4 regions of the Streptomyces sp. NPDC088554 genome follow, and region 4 is predicted to be linked to each of the others. Evidence: riboswitches for the same ligand, from Rfam matches in the RefSeq annotation. Region 4 holds a riboswitch; each other region holds the start of a gene.

Region 1 (3,803 bases), on a different contig from region 4:
GCGGCGCTGCGGGTCGTCCCCAGCTCGGCGGCGAGCGCGGGCACGGACGGGTCGGAGAGGGTGCAGACGACGTCGTTGCCGGCGGGCAGCCGCTTGCGGGTCACGCCGCTGGCGACCATCGAGACATCGCACAGGATCGGCGCGCCCGCGAGCAGCGCCTCCCGGGCACGGGCCACCACGGTGGGCGTGAAGGCCAGATCGCGCACCAGGTCGACCATGCCGCAGGCATGGATCATCCGCACCGCGACCCGGGAGACATCGGCGGGCAGCCCGGAGAGGTCCGCCTCGGCGCGGATCGTGGCGAAGGACTGGCGGTAGATCGCCGCGCCGTCCTTCTCGTAGTCGAACGCTGTGGACACGCTGGGCTCGCTCATTTCGTCACTGCTGTCGTCGCTGTCGTTGTTGTTTTTCGGGCTGTTCTGATCGTTTCGGCCAGTTCTCGCTGGGCGGCCACAGGTGTGGGGCCATGTACCTCGCGCACGTCGTGCACGGAGACGGTGTACGCGCCTTCGGCGGTCGCGACCACGTCCACCCACGCGCCCCCCGGGTGGCCGCAGCGCCGTTCGCACCCCGACCAGTAGACCGGCAGCGCGTCGCGTCCGCCCGGCGCCGGCAGGGCTCCGGCCGCGTCCGCCCGTACGTCCGCCAGCGCCTTCGCGCACCCCGGCCGGCCGGTGCACGCGCCGACGCCGTGCCAGGGCGAGCCGGCGTCGGTGATCAGTCCCGCGGTACGGAGACGGTCCAGCAGCGCGTCGGCGGCGGCCGGGTCCAGGGCGGGTACGACCACGCCGCGCCAGGGGGTCACGCGTACGCCGCCCGCGCCCGCGGACAGCAGCAGCCGCCACTGGCCGGCGCTGAGGCGTCCCAGCGGGGCGTACACGGAGAGGGCGACGGTCCCGTCGGGGGACCGCGTCGGACCGGGCGCGGGCGGCCCGGAGCGAGGCCAGGCGGGCCCGTCCGCGGAAGTCCCGTCCCCCGGCGCCCCGTCCGCGGAAGTCCCGCCCCCCGGCGCACCGTCCGCGGAAGCCTCGTCGCCGAACCCTCCGGAACCGCCGTCCCCCGTCCCACCGTCCGCAGAAGCACCGTCCCCCGTCCCACCGTCCGCGGAAGCCTCGTCGCCGAACCCTCCGGAACCGCCGTCCCCCGGCCCACCGTCCGCGGAAGTCCCGTCCCCCGGCGCACCGTCCGCGGAAGCCTCGTCCCCGAACCCCCCGGAACCGCCGTCCCCCGGCGTACCGTCCGCGGAAGTCCCGTCCCCGAACCCCCCGGAACCGCCGTCCCCCGGCGCCCCGATCCCCGCCCGTGCCAGTGCCCGCGCCACCGCGCCGTCCAGCTCCCGCCCCGGGCCCGGCGGCAGTTCCCGTACCCGCCAGGCGCCCGAGCCGCTCGCCGCCGCCAGCGTGAGGAAGGTCTCCGCCGCCAGCAGCGCGGCGCGCGGGGCGTCGGCCGCGGCCACCCGCACCCCGGAGCGGTTCGCCCCGGTATGTACGGTGACCGCGCCGTCCCCCCGTGCGAGCAACGTCACATCCGCGCCGAGGGCCGCGACATCGCCGCGGCCGTCGTCCAGCGCGAACAGGAAACGCCCCGAAAGGGCCGTCGCCGCCGGGCTCGCGCACAGCAGCGCGTCCAGCTCGCGGGCCCACGACTGGGCGTCCCCGGCGGCGGATCCGTCCAGCCCGCAGAGCGGGGAGGCCACGATGTTCCGTACCCGCTCGTGCTCCGGCGAGGGCAGCAGACCCGCCTCGTCCAGCAGCGCGCCCAGCTCATCGCCGCAGCTCGCGGCCAGCCCCCTGAGCTGAATGTTGCCCCGGGAGGTGATGTCCAGATGCCCGTCGCCGAGGCGCTCCGCGGCCTCCGCCAGCACCTGCGCCTGACGGTGCGTCAGGATCCCGGCGGGCAGTCGCAGCCGCGCCAGCCGTCCGTCGTCGGCGCTGTGCAGCCGCAGCGCACCCGGGCAGGCGTCGCCGCGCTCCCGGACGGGGGGCCGGGAGGGGGCTTCGTCCCGGTTCACGGGTGTTGGAGTGGTGGGCGGCATGGCGGCGAGCATACCGAGCCGGGCCGTGCTCCCCACCGGTCCGTCCGGGCGGCCTCCCGGGCCGTGACCTCAGCACTTACTATGCAGACGGCGGGTCACCGGACCCGTCACAACGCCACGACGGCGTCATGGGGAGGAAGCCCGGTGCGAGCCCGGCGCGGTCCCGCCACTGTGAGCCCGGCCAAGCGGCAACGCGAGCCGGGCGAGCCAGGAACTCCCGCCGTCCACTCATCCCGCCCGGGGCGCGGACCCCGAGGAAGGCCAGACGCCGCATGCTTCTGCTCCTGTCGACGTCCGACACCGATCTGCTCAGCGCCCGCGCGGCGGGAGGCCCGGTCCCGTACCGGTACGCCAACCCCGCCCGGCTCGCGCTCGATGAACTGCCCGCGCTGCTGGAGGGCGTCGACCTGGTCGTCGTACGGCTCCTCGGCGGGCTGCGCGCCTGGCAGGACGGGATCGACCTGCTGCTGGCGGGCGACCGTCCCGTGGTGGTGCTCACCGGCGAACAGGCGCCCGACGCCCAGCTGATGGAGGCGTCCACCGTCCCCATCGGGATCGCCGCCGAGGCGCACGGCTATCTCGCGCACGGCGGCCCGGCCAACCTCCAGCAGCTCGCGCGGTTCCTCTCCGACACCGTCGTGCTGACCGGCCACGGCTTCGAGCCGCCCGCCGCCTCGCCGACCTGGGGCCGGATCGACCGCGAGCCGGTGGAGGCGGAGGCGGGCCGGGACGGTGCGGAGCGGCCGCTCGTCGCGGTGCTCTACTACCGCGCCCACCACCTCAGCGGCAACACCGCCTTCGTGGACGTCCTGTGCGACGCGATCGAGGCGGCGGACGGCCGCGCCGTCCCCCTCTACGTATCGTCGCTGCGCGCCCCCGAGCCGGAGCTGCTGGCCGCCCTCGGCGAGGTCGACGCGATCGTCACGACCGTGCTCGCCGCCGGGGGTACGAAGCCCGCCGAGGCGTCGGCCGGCGGGGACGACGAGGCGTGGGACGCGGGCGCGCTGGCCGCGTTGGACGTACCGATTCTCCAGGCGCTCTGCCTGACCAGCTCCCGCGCCACCTGGGAGGCGAGCGACGAGGGGCTGTCCCCGCTGGACGCCGCGTCGCAGGTGGCGGTGCCGGAGTTCGACGGCCGGCTGATCACCGTCCCGTTCTCCTTCAAGGAGCTGGACCCCGAGGGGCTGCCGGTCTATGTCGCCGACCCCGAGCGGGCCGCGCGGGTCGCCGGGATCGCCGTACGCCACGCCAGGCTCTCGTACCTCCTGAACGCCGACAAGCGCATCGCGCTCGTCCTCTCCGCCTACCCCACCAAGCACTCCCGCATCGGCAACGCCGTGGGCCTCGACACCCCCGCCAGCGCCGTCGAGCTGCTGCGCGAACTGCGCGGGCAGGGCTACGACTTCGGCGAGATGGGCGCGGACACGGACGTACCGGGGCTGGAGTCCGGCGACGGCGACGAGCTGATCTACGCGCTGATCGAGGCGGGCGGCCACGACCAGGACTGGCTCACCGAGGAGCAGCTCGCCCGCAACCCGGTCCGCATCCCGGCCGCCGACTACCGCCGCTGGTACGCGGAACTCCCCGCCGACCTGCGGGAATCGGTGGAGCGGCACTGGGGCCCGGCGCCCGGTGAGATGTTCCTCGACCGCAGCCGGGTCGCCTCGGGCGGCGACCCGGACGGTGACATCGTGCTCGCCGCCCTGCGCTTCGGGAATCTGCTGATCCTCATCCAGCCGCCGCGCGGCTTCGGCGAGAACCCGATCGC
Region 2 (3,803 bases), on a different contig from region 4:
GGTTCCCGGTGGCGACCGGGTCGGCGCCGAGGGCGCCGCCCGCGTTGTTGACGAGCACCTGGAGCACGCCGCCGGGCGTGCCGGGCGTCTCGGCGGTCTCGGGCGTCTCGGCCGTCTCGGCGGCGAGGGTGTCCAGGGCGCCGGCGAAGGCGTCGACGGCGGCGCGGTCGGTGACGTCGAGGGCGTACGCGGTGGCGCGGTGGCCCTCGACGGTGAGCTTCGCGGCGAGCGCCTCGATGCGGTCCTCGCGGCGGGCGGTGACGACGACGTGATAGCCGGCGGCGGCGAGTGTCCGCGCGGTGGCGGCGCCGATGCCGCTGCTCGCTCCGGTGATGACGGCGATGGGGGTCCCGGCGGCGGTCATTTCGTACTCCTCGCGCATATGATCGGCTGATCTGTCCGGCCAGGATAGGCGGGGTGCGGACGGCGGCGGGCGCGCCGACCGGATGGTGGGCTTCCGGGTGGTCTTCCTCCGGGGGGCTTCCGGGGCGGCCGGACGGCCCGGTGGGTCCGTGGCCGGTGGCCGCCTCAGTGGTCCCGGGGCGCGTACATGATCACTGCCATGCCCGCCAGACAGATCAGCGCTCCCGTGATGTCCCAGCGATCCGGGCGGTAGCCGTCGGCGGCCATGCCCCAGAGGATCGACCCCGCGACGAACACCCCGCCGTACGCGGCGAGGATCCGGCCGAACTCGCCGTCCGGCTGGAGCGTGGCGACGAAGCCGTACGCGCCGAGGGCGATGATCCCGGCCCCGATCCAGATCCAGCCGCGCCCCCCGCCGCCGGTGCCGTCGCCGCGTACTCCCTGCCAGACGAGCCAGGCGCCGCCGATTTCGAGAACGGCGGCGAGGGCGAAGAGAACGACGGAGCGCAGTACGACCATGGTTGCCAGCGTGGCATAAGGCGTTCGGCCCTCGGCTGCCGCACCGCCACCCCTACGACGGCTGCGTAACGCTCGGGCTGCGGGTGCCTGGGGTCGGAACTATGAACGCCAAGATCGGCACGCTGTTGGGGGTGGCGGCCGAACGTACCGTCACCGTTGTCAGGGGCGTCACCGACGACCAGCCCACCGCGCCTACTCCGTGCGCGCTGATCGTGTACGGGTGGGAACGGGTGGGATCTGGCGCGGGCCGCGGGCAGCCGTACGAGCCGGACGCGACGCTGGTCGGGGCGGTCGGGGCGGAGTTCCGGACGCTGGCGCCGACGGCGCGCAAGACGGGGGTGTTCGGGGAGCCCGTGCCGGTGGCGGAGGACGCGGAGCCGTTCGACGCGCTGCTGGCGCTGACCGGGCGGGACCCGGGCTGGAGCCGTCCGTAGCGCGACGCCGAGCCGTTCGCGCGGTGAAAGCGCCCGCGAGATTCCCTGTTCCCGGCCCACCAAACCGAACTGGCGAACTATCGCACTTCGGGACTGAACGGGTTCTCGACGGGCAGACGTCTGGTCATGCACCACTGTCCGTAGCGGGTGTGTGAGGAGGAGGGGACGGGACATGGAGATTTCCGGCATTGTCACGGCCATCGTGATCGGCGTCGTCATCGGCGTGCTGGGGCGGCTCGTGGTACCCGGATGTCAGCGCATCGGTGTGCTGTGGACCATCGCGGTCGGCGTTGTCGCGGCACTGATCGGTACGGCTGTCGCGGCGGGCTTCGGGGTGGCCGATACCAAGGGGTTCGACTGGATCGAGCTGATAATCCAGGTCGGTCTGGCGGCGGCGGGGGTCGCCGCGCTGGACCGGGTGAAGGGCCGAGGATAAGCGCCAGGGGTGAGCGGGAGGCTCGGAGTCGGGGGGCTCTTCGGCTCCATGGCCTGGGCGGTTCCCGGAAGTGCCTCTTGGCCTGTTTGCCGGTTCGCGGTACCTTCACGTCGATAATCACGACGGCGAGACGGAAGTCCGGTGGGAATCCGGCACGGTCGCGCCACTGTAATACCGGGGGTTCGTCGCGCGTACGGCGTGAAGGGGTCCGGTGAGTCAGACCCGATGGCCGTCGTTCGAGCTCCATTCAATGGGACGCGAGTTCCCCAAGGAGGTTGTGCCATGGCTCAGTCCATAGCGACCCCGGTCCTTTCCCCCGTCAGCACCCCGGTAACTCCGCTTCCCCTGGGCGCGGTTCTGCCGTGGGCCGTGTTCGTGGGCACCCTGATGCTGGTGCTGCTCTATTTCGTCGGCGCCGAACAGGGCGCGACATCGGTGTTCTCCGGTGCGGGGGTGCATGAGTGGGTGCACGACGGCCGTCATCTGCTCGGTTTTCCCTGCCACTGACGGAGATCACGCACATGCATGGATCCACCGTCAGAAATCTCCTGGTCCGGGGCATGGTCGCGGGGCTGCTGGCCGGGCTCTTCGCGTTCGCGCTGGCCTACTTGGCGGGTGAGCCCTCCGTACGGGCGTCCATCGCCCAGGAGGAGGCGCGGTCCGCTCCCGCGCACCAGGAAGTGTCCGAGGGACAGGAATCGTCCGCCGCGCACGCGCACGGCGACGAGGAGGAAGAGGAGGAACTGGTCAGCAGGCCGGTCCAGTCGACGTTCGGACTGGCCACCGGTGTCCTGGTGTACGGGGTGGCCGTGGGCGGGATCGCCTCGCTGGTCTTCGCCGTCGGCCTGGGCAGGATCGGCCGGTTCGGCCCGAGGGCGACCGCCACGATGATCGCCGGGGCGGCCTTCGTCACGGTGTTCCTGGTGCCGTTCCTGAAGTATCCGGCGGCCCCGCCCGCGGTGGGCAGTCCGGACACCATCGGCAGGCGTACCGCGCTCTACTTCCTGATGATCCTGCTCAGCGTGTTGGTGGCGCTGATCGCGGTCATCGCGGGGAAGCGACTCGCGCCGCGGATCGGCAACTGGAACGCGTCGCTCGTCGCGGGCGCCGGTTATGTCGTCGTCATCGCCCTTGCCTGCCTCGTACTGCCGTCCAACACCGATGCCGTCCCGGAGTCGTTCCCGGCGGCGCTGCTCTGGGAGTTCAGGCTGGCGTCGATCGCCGTACAGGCAGTGCTGTGGACGGCGTTCGGGGTGATCTTCGGGGTGCTGGCCGAGCGGCTGCTCCAGCAGGGGAAGCCGGGCGCGGAGCCGAGCGGGACGGCATCCGAGGCGTCGTCACAGGCGCCGTCCGAGGCGCCGTCCGTAGTCCCGTCCTAGGCCCCGGTCGAAAGGCGGCATCCTGCCGGGTCGGTGTGTCTGACACCCTCCGGAACCGCGCACTGTCCCACGGGTCGTCCAACAGAGGCGGTCCGAGGGACAGCGCGCGGCGGATGAGAACGGGCTGAAGGCCGAACGGGCAGGCGGTACGTTCGCGACACGCTTAGGAGAGCGCGCGGACCGTCTCCGCCTGCGGTCCCTTCGGCCCCTGGGTGACCTCGAACTCGACCTTCTGGTCCTCTTCCAGGGTCCGGTAGCCGTTGCTCTGGATGGCCGAGAAGTGTACGAACACATCCGGGCCGCCGGAGTCCTGGCTGAGGAAGCCGTACCCCTTCTCCGAGTTGAACCACTTCACGGTGCCTGTTGCCATCGGTCCCAGCCCTTGTATCGATGTGTTGAGGCATCGAGTGCCCCGGCGCGACTTCGGCGCGCCGACACCCGATCATTTCTTCCCGCCGGGGCGAGGCCCGCCGACTTTCCCCTACCTCACCCGTAGGAGTGACGCCTCAGTCGCTGACGCCGACCGCGTGGCGGACGGTCGTTTCCACCGGGACGAAGTCCAGCATGGCGCGGGCGACATCGGCGCGGGCGATGGCGGAGCCGGGCGGGCCCGCTTCGACGGCGTGGCGGTAGGTGCCTCTGCCCGCTCCGTTCGTCAGCCGGGGCGGTCGT
Region 3 (3,803 bases), on a different contig from region 4:
GCGGTACGCCGTCCGGCCCGCGGCGCGCGCCCCCGCTGCCGTGCCGCCCGACGCGGAGTGCGGACCCGAGGCCCTGCGCGCCCTGCTCGACCGGGAGACCGCCCGGATGTGCCGGCAGGAGTCACCGGTGGCCCTCCAGCTCTCCGGCGGCCTCGACTCCGCGGCCCTGGCGAGCCTGTTGTCCGCCCACCGGTCCGATGTCACCGGCTTCCACGTCACCCACGAGGGCACGCACGACACGGACGAGGAGCGGTACGCGCGCGCCGCCGCCGCGCACGCGGGCATCCCCCTGGAGGTCGTCGAGGTGCGCGAGGCGGAGGTGCCCGACCTGCTGCCCGCGATGGTGCGCGCGCTCGGCACGCCCAACGCGACCCCGCACGCCCTGAGCGCGTACGTACTGTTCCGGGAGATCTCCGCCGCCGGATTCCGCGTGTGCTTCGTCGGCGACGGCGCCGACGAACAGTTCGGCGGCTACCGCCGCTACAGCACCGCCCTGGCCGCCACCGACGGCACCTGGCCCGAACGCTATCTGGACCGCCTCTCCCTGGTCCCGCACGCCGAGTACCGGAGCCTCTGCTCCCCCGGCTACCGGGCCCTGCTCGACGAGGGCACCAGCAGCCGGCGGCAGGCCAGGGAGCTGCTGGACCGGGCCGCGGCCTCCCGCCTGGAGCGGTTGCTGACGTTCGACCGGCTGTACAAGCTGCCCGCGCTGAACCTGCGCAAGCTCGATCACCTGTCCATGGCCCACTCGGTCGAGGGCCGGGTGCCCTACTGCCAGCCGGCGGTCACCCGCTTCGCGCGCCGCGTCCCCGACCCGCTGAAGGTCGACGGCGACCGGCGCAAGGGCGTCCTCTGGGACGCGGGCGCGCCCCTGATCCCGGCTGCGGTGCGCCAACGCCGCAAGCAGCCCTTCACCTTCCCGGTCTCCCATTTCCTGCGCCCCGGCGGGAAGTTGTGGGAGTTCACGACCGATATCCTGACCCGGCCCCGCCTGTGCGCGGCCGGCTACCTGAGCGGGACGGCCGTCCGCGACGTCCTCTCCGCCCACGCCGCGGGCCACGACCGGGCGAAGCTCCTGTGGGGCCTGATGGTGCTCGAACTGTCCTTCCCCGGCCCGTCCGCCTGACGTCCTGCGGTACCGTCCGGCACACATGGGCCCGAACTCTCAGCGGAAAGGCACATCACGGTGCGCAACGTCTACGTCGTCACCCACCCGGAGGCGAGCCACCACGTCGACGGACTGGTCGGCGGCTGGTACGACTCCGAACTCACCGAGAACGGCCGCCGGGACGCCGCCGCCCTCGCCCGCGCACTGCGCGTGCGGATCCCCGAGGACGCCGATGTCGACGTGATCTCCTCCGACCTGCTCCGCACCCGCGGCACCGCCGAGGAGATCGCCGGACAGTTCGGCGTCACCCCGGTATGGGACCCGAGGCTCCGCGAGAAGTCGTACGGCGAGGCGGAGGGCCGCCCCCAGGAATGGCTGGACAAACGCTTCCTGCCGCCCCCGGCCACCGGGAACCGCATGGACCACCACGAGGGCGTCCAGGGCGCCGAGACGAAAACGGTGTTCGCCGAACGCGTCTACGCCGCCATGGACGACATCCTGCGCCTCGACAGCGAGCACCAGATCGTCGTCACCCACGGCTTCGCCCTGACCTTCGTGGTAGCCGCCTGGGCCCGCCTCCCCGTCGACGCACTGGGCTACGTCAACTTCCGCGCCCCGTCCGGCAGCGTCACCCACCTCCGGGAGGACGACTTCTTCCACAACCGCCAGATCGTCCACCTGGGCGACACCGGCCACCTGACCTCCTGACCGACCGGAACCCGCCCCGTCATGCGCGCCTACAGCGAACCGCTGGTACGCGCCCGCCACAAGGTTCCCGGACGGCGCCGGAGGGGAACGGGCGGGAAGCGCCCGTGCGGCGCTTCCCACTCTCGGCCCCTTTCACGCCCCGCGCGTGGTGGTACACCTCACCATCCGGATCTGGTCGTGATCCGTCGCGTCGCCGAGCGGACCCGTAGGCTGACCGGCGCAGCTGGTTCGCACCCGTCCGCCAGGCGGGAGGCGTCGTAAGAGGGAACCCGGTGGGAATCCGGGACTGCCCCGCAGCGGTGAGTGGGAACGACCGCCGTCATACGCACTGGGCCCGACATACAGGGGCTGGGAAGCGACGGCCAGTAGGCGTCCTCCATCAGGAGGATGTGCCCGCGAGTCCGAAGACCTGCCCGTTGCCCGCGTACGACCACTCGTGCGCGGATATCCCGGTGACCTCGTGGGCGGGTCGGCGTACATATCCGGCGGACGACCGCGCTTTTGCCGCGCGGGTCGCTTTCCGTCGGGTTCGTCATCCTTCGCGTCCTCGTCCCGTCGCCGGGATCTCAGGGATTCATCTCGCGAAGGAGATCTCCGTGACCACTGAGACCGCAGCCGCGGCAGCACGGGCCACCGTGTACGGCTACCCCCGCCAGGGCCCGAACCGGGAACTGAAGAAGGCCATCGAGGGGTACTGGAAGGGCCGCGTCGACGCCGACGCCCTCCGGGCCACCGCCGCCGAACTGCGCCGCACGAACTGGCAGGAGCTGGCCGAGGCCGGCATCGACGAAGTGCCGACCGGCGATTTCTCGTACTACGACCACGTCCTGGACACCACCGTCATGGTCGGCGCGATCCCCGCCCGCCACCGGGAGGCCGTGGCCGCCGACGCGCTGGACGGCTACTTCGCGATGGCGCGCGGCACGCAGGACGTGGCGCCGCTGGAGATGACGAAGTGGTTCGACACCAACTACCACTATCTGGTACCGGAGTTGGGCCCTGACACCATCTTCACGGCCGACTCGGCAAAGCAGGTCTCGGAGTTGCGGGAGGCCCTCGGCCTCGGGCTGACCGCCCGCCCGGTGCTGGTCGGCCCGGTCACCTATCTCCTGCTGGCCAAGCCCGCCCCGGGTGTGCCGACGGACTTCGACCCGCTCACGCTCCTCGACCGGCTGCTGCCGGTGTACGCCGAAGTCCTTGCCGCCCTGCGCGCGGCCGGCGCGGAATGGGCGCAGTTGGACGAGCCCGCCCTGGTCCAGGACCGCACCCCGGCCGAGCTGAACGCCGCAGCCCGCGCCTACCGCGATCTCGGCGCCCTCGCCGACCGGCCGAAGCTGCTGGTCGCCTCCTACTTCGACCGGCTCGGCGACGCGCTGCCGGTACTGGCCAAGGCTCCCGTCGAGGGGCTCGCGCTGGACTTCACCGAGGCCACCGCGGCCAACCTCGACGACCTGGCCTCCGTGGGCGGGCTGCCCGGCAAGCGCCTGGTCGCGGGCGTGGTCAACGGCCGCAACATCTGGGTCAACGACCTGGCCAAGTCCCTGTCCACGCTCGGCACCCTCCTCGGCCTGGCCGACCGGGTCGACGTGGCCGCCTCCTGCTCCCTGCTCCACGTCCCGATCGACGCCGCCGCGGAACGCGACATCGACCCGCAGATCCGGCGCTGGCTCGCCTTCGCCAGGCAGAAGACGAGCGAGATCGTCACCCTCGCCAAGGGCCTCTCCCAGGGCGTCGGCGCGATCACCGGCGAACTCGCCGCCAACCGCGCCGATCTGACCTCCCGCGCGACCTCGCCGATCACGCACGATCCGGCCGTACGGGCCCGGACCACCGCGGTCACGGACGCCGACGCCCGCCGCTCCCAGCCCTACTCCGTACGCACCACCGCGCAGCGGGCGCACCTCGGGCTGCCCCCGCTGCCGACCACCACCATCGGTTCCTTCCCGCAGACCGGCGAACTGCGCGCCGCCCGCGCCGATCTGCGCGC
Region 4 (3,803 bases):
AGCCACCGGAAGCGCCGTCCCGCGTCGTCGCCGCCCGCCTGCCCGGCCTCCCCGCCGCCGCGGCAGACGCTCTCGACGGCGCGCAGGGCGGCCCGTACCCCCGGCACATCGGCCTTCGGGTCGAGGGCCCGCAGCTTCCCCTCGTCCAGCAGGGTCCTGGCCACGACATAGGACCGGGCCCGGCAGTAGACCAGCACGCCCGCGTTGAAACACTCGCCGCGCTCGACCCGTGGGACGACCCGCAGCAGCGCGTACTCGTACACGTCCCGCCCGCTCATCGGCCGCCGTCCTTCGTGTCGTCCGTCGTACGGTGTGCCCGGGGCGCCAGCCGGTCGGCCAGCCAGCCCGGGGGCCGCGAGGGCGTGTTCCTGGCCGGCGCGTCGAGGGTGACACGCGTATGGATGGTCGCGGCGCGCGTCAGCAGCGGCTCCACATACGCCCGGCGCAGCGCGTCGGTCGACGCGAAGCCCGGCTCGTCCACCAGCCACTCGTCCGGTACGTCGGCGGCGACCTCGGCCAGCAGCTCCTCGGTGACCAGCGGCGCCAACTCCGCCGCGGCGGCGGCCACATCGGGACCGAAGGAGGCGAGCACATGGTCGGAGGCGTTGTACGGCTTCGCGGCGGACGCCTGGGCGCCCGGCCAGTTGTGGTGCCAGATCATGGTGGCGCCATGGTCGATCAGCCACAGATCGCCGTGCCAGACCAGCATGTTGGGGTTGCGCCACGAGCGGTCCACGTTGTTGATCACCGCGTCGAACCAGACGATCCGCCCGGCCTCCAGCGGCCCCACCTCGTACGCCAGCGGGTCGAAGCCGATCGACCCCGGCAGATAGTCCATCCCGAGGTTCAGCCCGCCGCTCGCCTTCAGCAGCTCCTGCACCTCCTGGTCCGGCTCGGACAGCCCGATCACCGGATCCAGCTCCATCCGCACCAGCTCGGGCACCCGCAGCCCCAGCCGCCGCGCCAGCTCCCCGCAGATCACCTCGGCGACCAGCGTCTTGCGCCCCTGTCCGGCGCCGGTGAACTTCATGACGTACGTACCGAGATCGTCGGCCTCGACGATCCCGGGGAGCGAGCCGCCCTCACGCAAGGGCGTGACATAGCGGGTCGCGATCACTTCTCTGAGCATTTCCCCAGGTCACCCGTCTCTTCAACCGCGCAGTCCACGACCACTGCCGGAGGGGCATAGTAACCGGGGGTGATCGCCGGTGAGGTGCTCCGGCCGTGCGGGAGGCGGCCCGCTCAGCGGGACAGCGCGCAGTCCCCGCACAGGGCCCCCTCGCCGCCGGGTGCCGCGCGGTAGATCAGGCAGCAGCTGCGGCGCCGGAACGCCCCGTCGGGCGTCGTGACACTGGTGTCGCGCAGCGGGGGCCGCTCCAGGAGGAGCGGGATCAGTGTGCGGGTCCGTGCGGTGAGATCCGGGCGGGCTGCCGTGATCATGGTCGCGGCTCCGTTGACGGCCGACGCGGTGTTGCCCCACAGGATGTGCCGGGAGACCGAGAACTCCGCCACGGCGTCAGCGAGTTCGCGCAGCGGGCCGTCCAGCAGACGGCTGCTCAGCTCGTCCGCCAGCCGGGTCGGCGAGAGCGCGGATTCTCCGGCGAAGGCGCCGTCGGGCAGCGACAGGGGCGCCGGGCCGCCGGTCGCGGGCTGCCAGCGGGCATCCGCGAGGGCGGGGGCGAGGACCAGGCCGTGCAGTACGGCGGCGGCCAGGGCGGGCGAGACCAGGCGGGCGGCCAGCCCCAGATGGGCGACGGACGCCGCGACCCGGAGTTCGACCGCGTCGGGGGACCGCCCGCCGGCCACGGCCAGCCAGTCCCGTACGTCCGCCACCCGGGCTTCGAGCAGCGGCCGGGACATCGGTTGCCAGGGCGGGGACGGCTCCGTGCCGGACGGGTGCGCCTGGACGGCGAAGAACGGGCCGAGCGCGGCGATCTCCTCGGTCACCGCACCCGCCGTGAACGGACCGGTCATGCCGGAACCGGGCCCTGCGAGGACGCCGAAACCGGCAGGGCGACCGGCGTGGACACCGGACGGGTTACGGAAACGCTGCTCAAGGTGAGCCCTCCTTCGGGATCGTGCGTCCCTTGCGTGTACGGGCGGAGTGAGCGTTCAGTGTCCGACTTGCCTGCCACCTTGCCGGGGGGGCGGGCTCACAGTGGCGCGACCGTGCTGGAATCCCACCAGCTTCCTTGCCCTCACTACGGGCCGAACGTACGGCCCGTTTCTCCGGCCCGTCAATCTCCCCCGGTCGCCACCGACACCACGCGGTCCTGCGTCAGCGGGCGCGGCGCGCGCGGTGGACATGGGTGATGTACGGGAGTGTGAAGCGGGCACGGTCGCGCAGGTCGGGGTGGCTGTCGACGAGGTGGCCGAGGTCGTGCTCCAGGAGGGCGCGTCGGCGGGGGGCGATCCGGCGACCGCACCCCCACACCATGCAGAAAACAGAGCGGTGCTCCCCTTCTCATTTCCCGGAAGTCACCGCTTCACATTGCCCCTGCGATGTTCAAGGGCAGTCCGGCAGGTTCTTCAGCTCGGCGACATCGATGTGAACGTAATGAGCGGTGACATAGCCGCTCCTGTTGGCGAGCTTGTGAATTCCATGGAATACCCGCGCCCGAGAGCGAGGACAAGGAGAAGGGGATCGGCCTAATGGGCATTTCGCTCGCTGTTCGGTTTTTCACGCACCGACAGCGTCCGCAGGCCCGGTGAGTCGAGGATGTCGCGCTCGCAGAACCGCGAGGTCACCCAGTGTCCGGTGGAGAAGAGCGTGGTCTGGTCGCTGAAGTGCGGGGAGCGTGGATTGGGGGACTGGGAGTAGGTCAGCAGTGTGCGGGCCACGGGGCAGCCGCTGCCGTCCCAGCCCACCGCCTGGATATGGCTGGAGCCGAACGGCACCTCCGTATAGCCGCCGGCCATCGGGTGCCAGTCCGCCTCGATGGTGTTCCAGACTCCCAGGGGATGCGTGCCCCCCGGTACGGGGATGCGCTGCCCGTTCCGGGTGACGAACTGGTGCTCGCCCAGTTCCGAGTCCAGCGCGATCCCGGCGGCGCGCAGCTCGGCGACGGCGTCGGCCAGCGCACGGGCGAAGCCGGGTGTGGTGGTGTTCAGTGTGTTCGGGGTGTGCACCGGGTCGCTGGGGGAGAAGGGCACCGTCCACAAGTCCGCCTCCGGAACCGTCGCGAGGAGTCGGCGCCAGAAACGGTCGAAGAGCAGCGCCCCGCGGCTGTGGGTCTTCATGGTGCGGTCCCAGCGGGCCAGGACCCGGCAGGCCCCGGTGACATCGACCGTCCTGCCCGTACTGCTCACCGCGCTGCCGCCCGGCAGTGCCGCGCAGGCGCGGGCCGTTTCGGCGGCGGCGAGATCACCTGCGGGTACGCGGTTGGCGAACTGCTGCCGCTGGAGGTCCGCGACCGTCAGTGCGCCTCTGCGGGCCATCGCGGAGATGTCGTCGATGGCCCCGCGGGTGCGCAGCGAACGCGGTGTGCCGACCGTGCCGAAGATCCGCGGGTAGCCGGTGATCGGGCGGTCGGCGTGGGTGAGCCAGGCGCTGTCGTTGGAGTTTTCCACGTACGGGGTGTCCTTGAGCACCGGCAGGGCGGCGGGGCCGAAGATCCCCGGCTGTACGGCGTCCGCGTCCGTGCCGGGTGTGCAGGTGCTTCGGGCGCCGTCCAGGACGGCCAGTCCCGACGCGGGATAGGTGGTCCTGCCGAGCGGTGTCGAGCAGCGCCGTACCAGGTCGTCGGTGATCCGGGGCAGTACTTGGGACTGGGTGAAGAGCGTGTGACCACCCGAATCAGCCG

Evidence for each region. Region 4 has a riboswitch for cobalamin ahead of ACIP8W_RS29095 ((2Fe-2S)-binding protein). Riboswitches for the same ligand answer to the same signal wherever they lie in the genome.
Region 1: linked by a shared signal. The riboswitch ahead of cobN (cobaltochelatase subunit CobN) and the one ahead of ACIP8W_RS29095 ((2Fe-2S)-binding protein) in region 4 are both predicted to bind cobalamin.
Region 2: linked by a shared signal. The riboswitch ahead of ACIP8W_RS07370 (CbtB domain-containing protein) and the one ahead of ACIP8W_RS29095 ((2Fe-2S)-binding protein) in region 4 are both predicted to bind cobalamin.
Region 3: linked by a shared signal. The riboswitch ahead of metE (5-methyltetrahydropteroyltriglutamate--homocysteine S-methyltransferase) and the one ahead of ACIP8W_RS29095 ((2Fe-2S)-binding protein) in region 4 are both predicted to bind cobalamin.

The regions. Positions count from the first base shown of each region.
Region 1 covers NZ_JBIVMF010000005.1:18,591-22,393, forward strand. The annotation lists gene ACIP8W_RS07430 (precorrin-8X methylmutase) at 1-374, opposite strand, end outside; gene ACIP8W_RS07435 (cobalamin biosynthesis protein CobG) at 371-2,035, opposite strand; cobalamin riboswitch at 2,109-2,273, shown strand; gene cobN (cobaltochelatase subunit CobN) at 2,308-3,803, shown strand, end outside.
Region 2 covers NZ_JBIVMF010000005.1:6,917-10,719, forward strand. The annotation lists gene ACIP8W_RS07350 (SDR family NAD(P)-dependent oxidoreductase) at 1-364, opposite strand, end outside; gene ACIP8W_RS07355 (YnfA family protein) at 529-882, opposite strand; gene ACIP8W_RS07360 (hypothetical protein) at 984-1,316, shown strand; gene ACIP8W_RS07365 (GlsB/YeaQ/YmgE family stress response membrane protein) at 1,489-1,752, shown strand; cobalamin riboswitch at 1,826-1,997, shown strand; gene ACIP8W_RS07370 (CbtB domain-containing protein) at 2,035-2,259, shown strand; gene ACIP8W_RS07375 (CbtA family protein) at 2,274-3,131, shown strand; gene ACIP8W_RS07380 (cold-shock protein) at 3,295-3,501, opposite strand; gene ACIP8W_RS07385 (NAD(P)H-binding protein) at 3,638-3,803, opposite strand, start outside.
Region 3 covers NZ_JBIVMF010000023.1:76,164-79,966, reverse strand. The annotation lists gene asnB (asparagine synthase (glutamine-hydrolyzing)) at 1-1,126, shown strand, start outside; gene ACIP8W_RS24840 (histidine phosphatase family protein) at 1,187-1,816, shown strand; cobalamin riboswitch at 2,024-2,248, shown strand; gene metE (5-methyltetrahydropteroyltriglutamate--homocysteine S-methyltransferase) at 2,413-3,803, shown strand, end outside.
Region 4 covers NZ_JBIVMF010000036.1:39,124-42,926, reverse strand. The annotation lists gene ACIP8W_RS29105 (DUF3037 domain-containing protein) at 1-278, opposite strand, end outside; gene ACIP8W_RS29100 (HipA family kinase) at 275-1,129, opposite strand; gene ACIP8W_RS29095 ((2Fe-2S)-binding protein) at 1,243-1,974, opposite strand; cobalamin riboswitch at 2,094-2,231, opposite strand; gene ACIP8W_RS29090 (hypothetical protein) at 2,279-2,437, opposite strand; partial or broken gene ACIP8W_RS29085 (penicillin acylase family protein) at 2,650-3,803, opposite strand, start outside.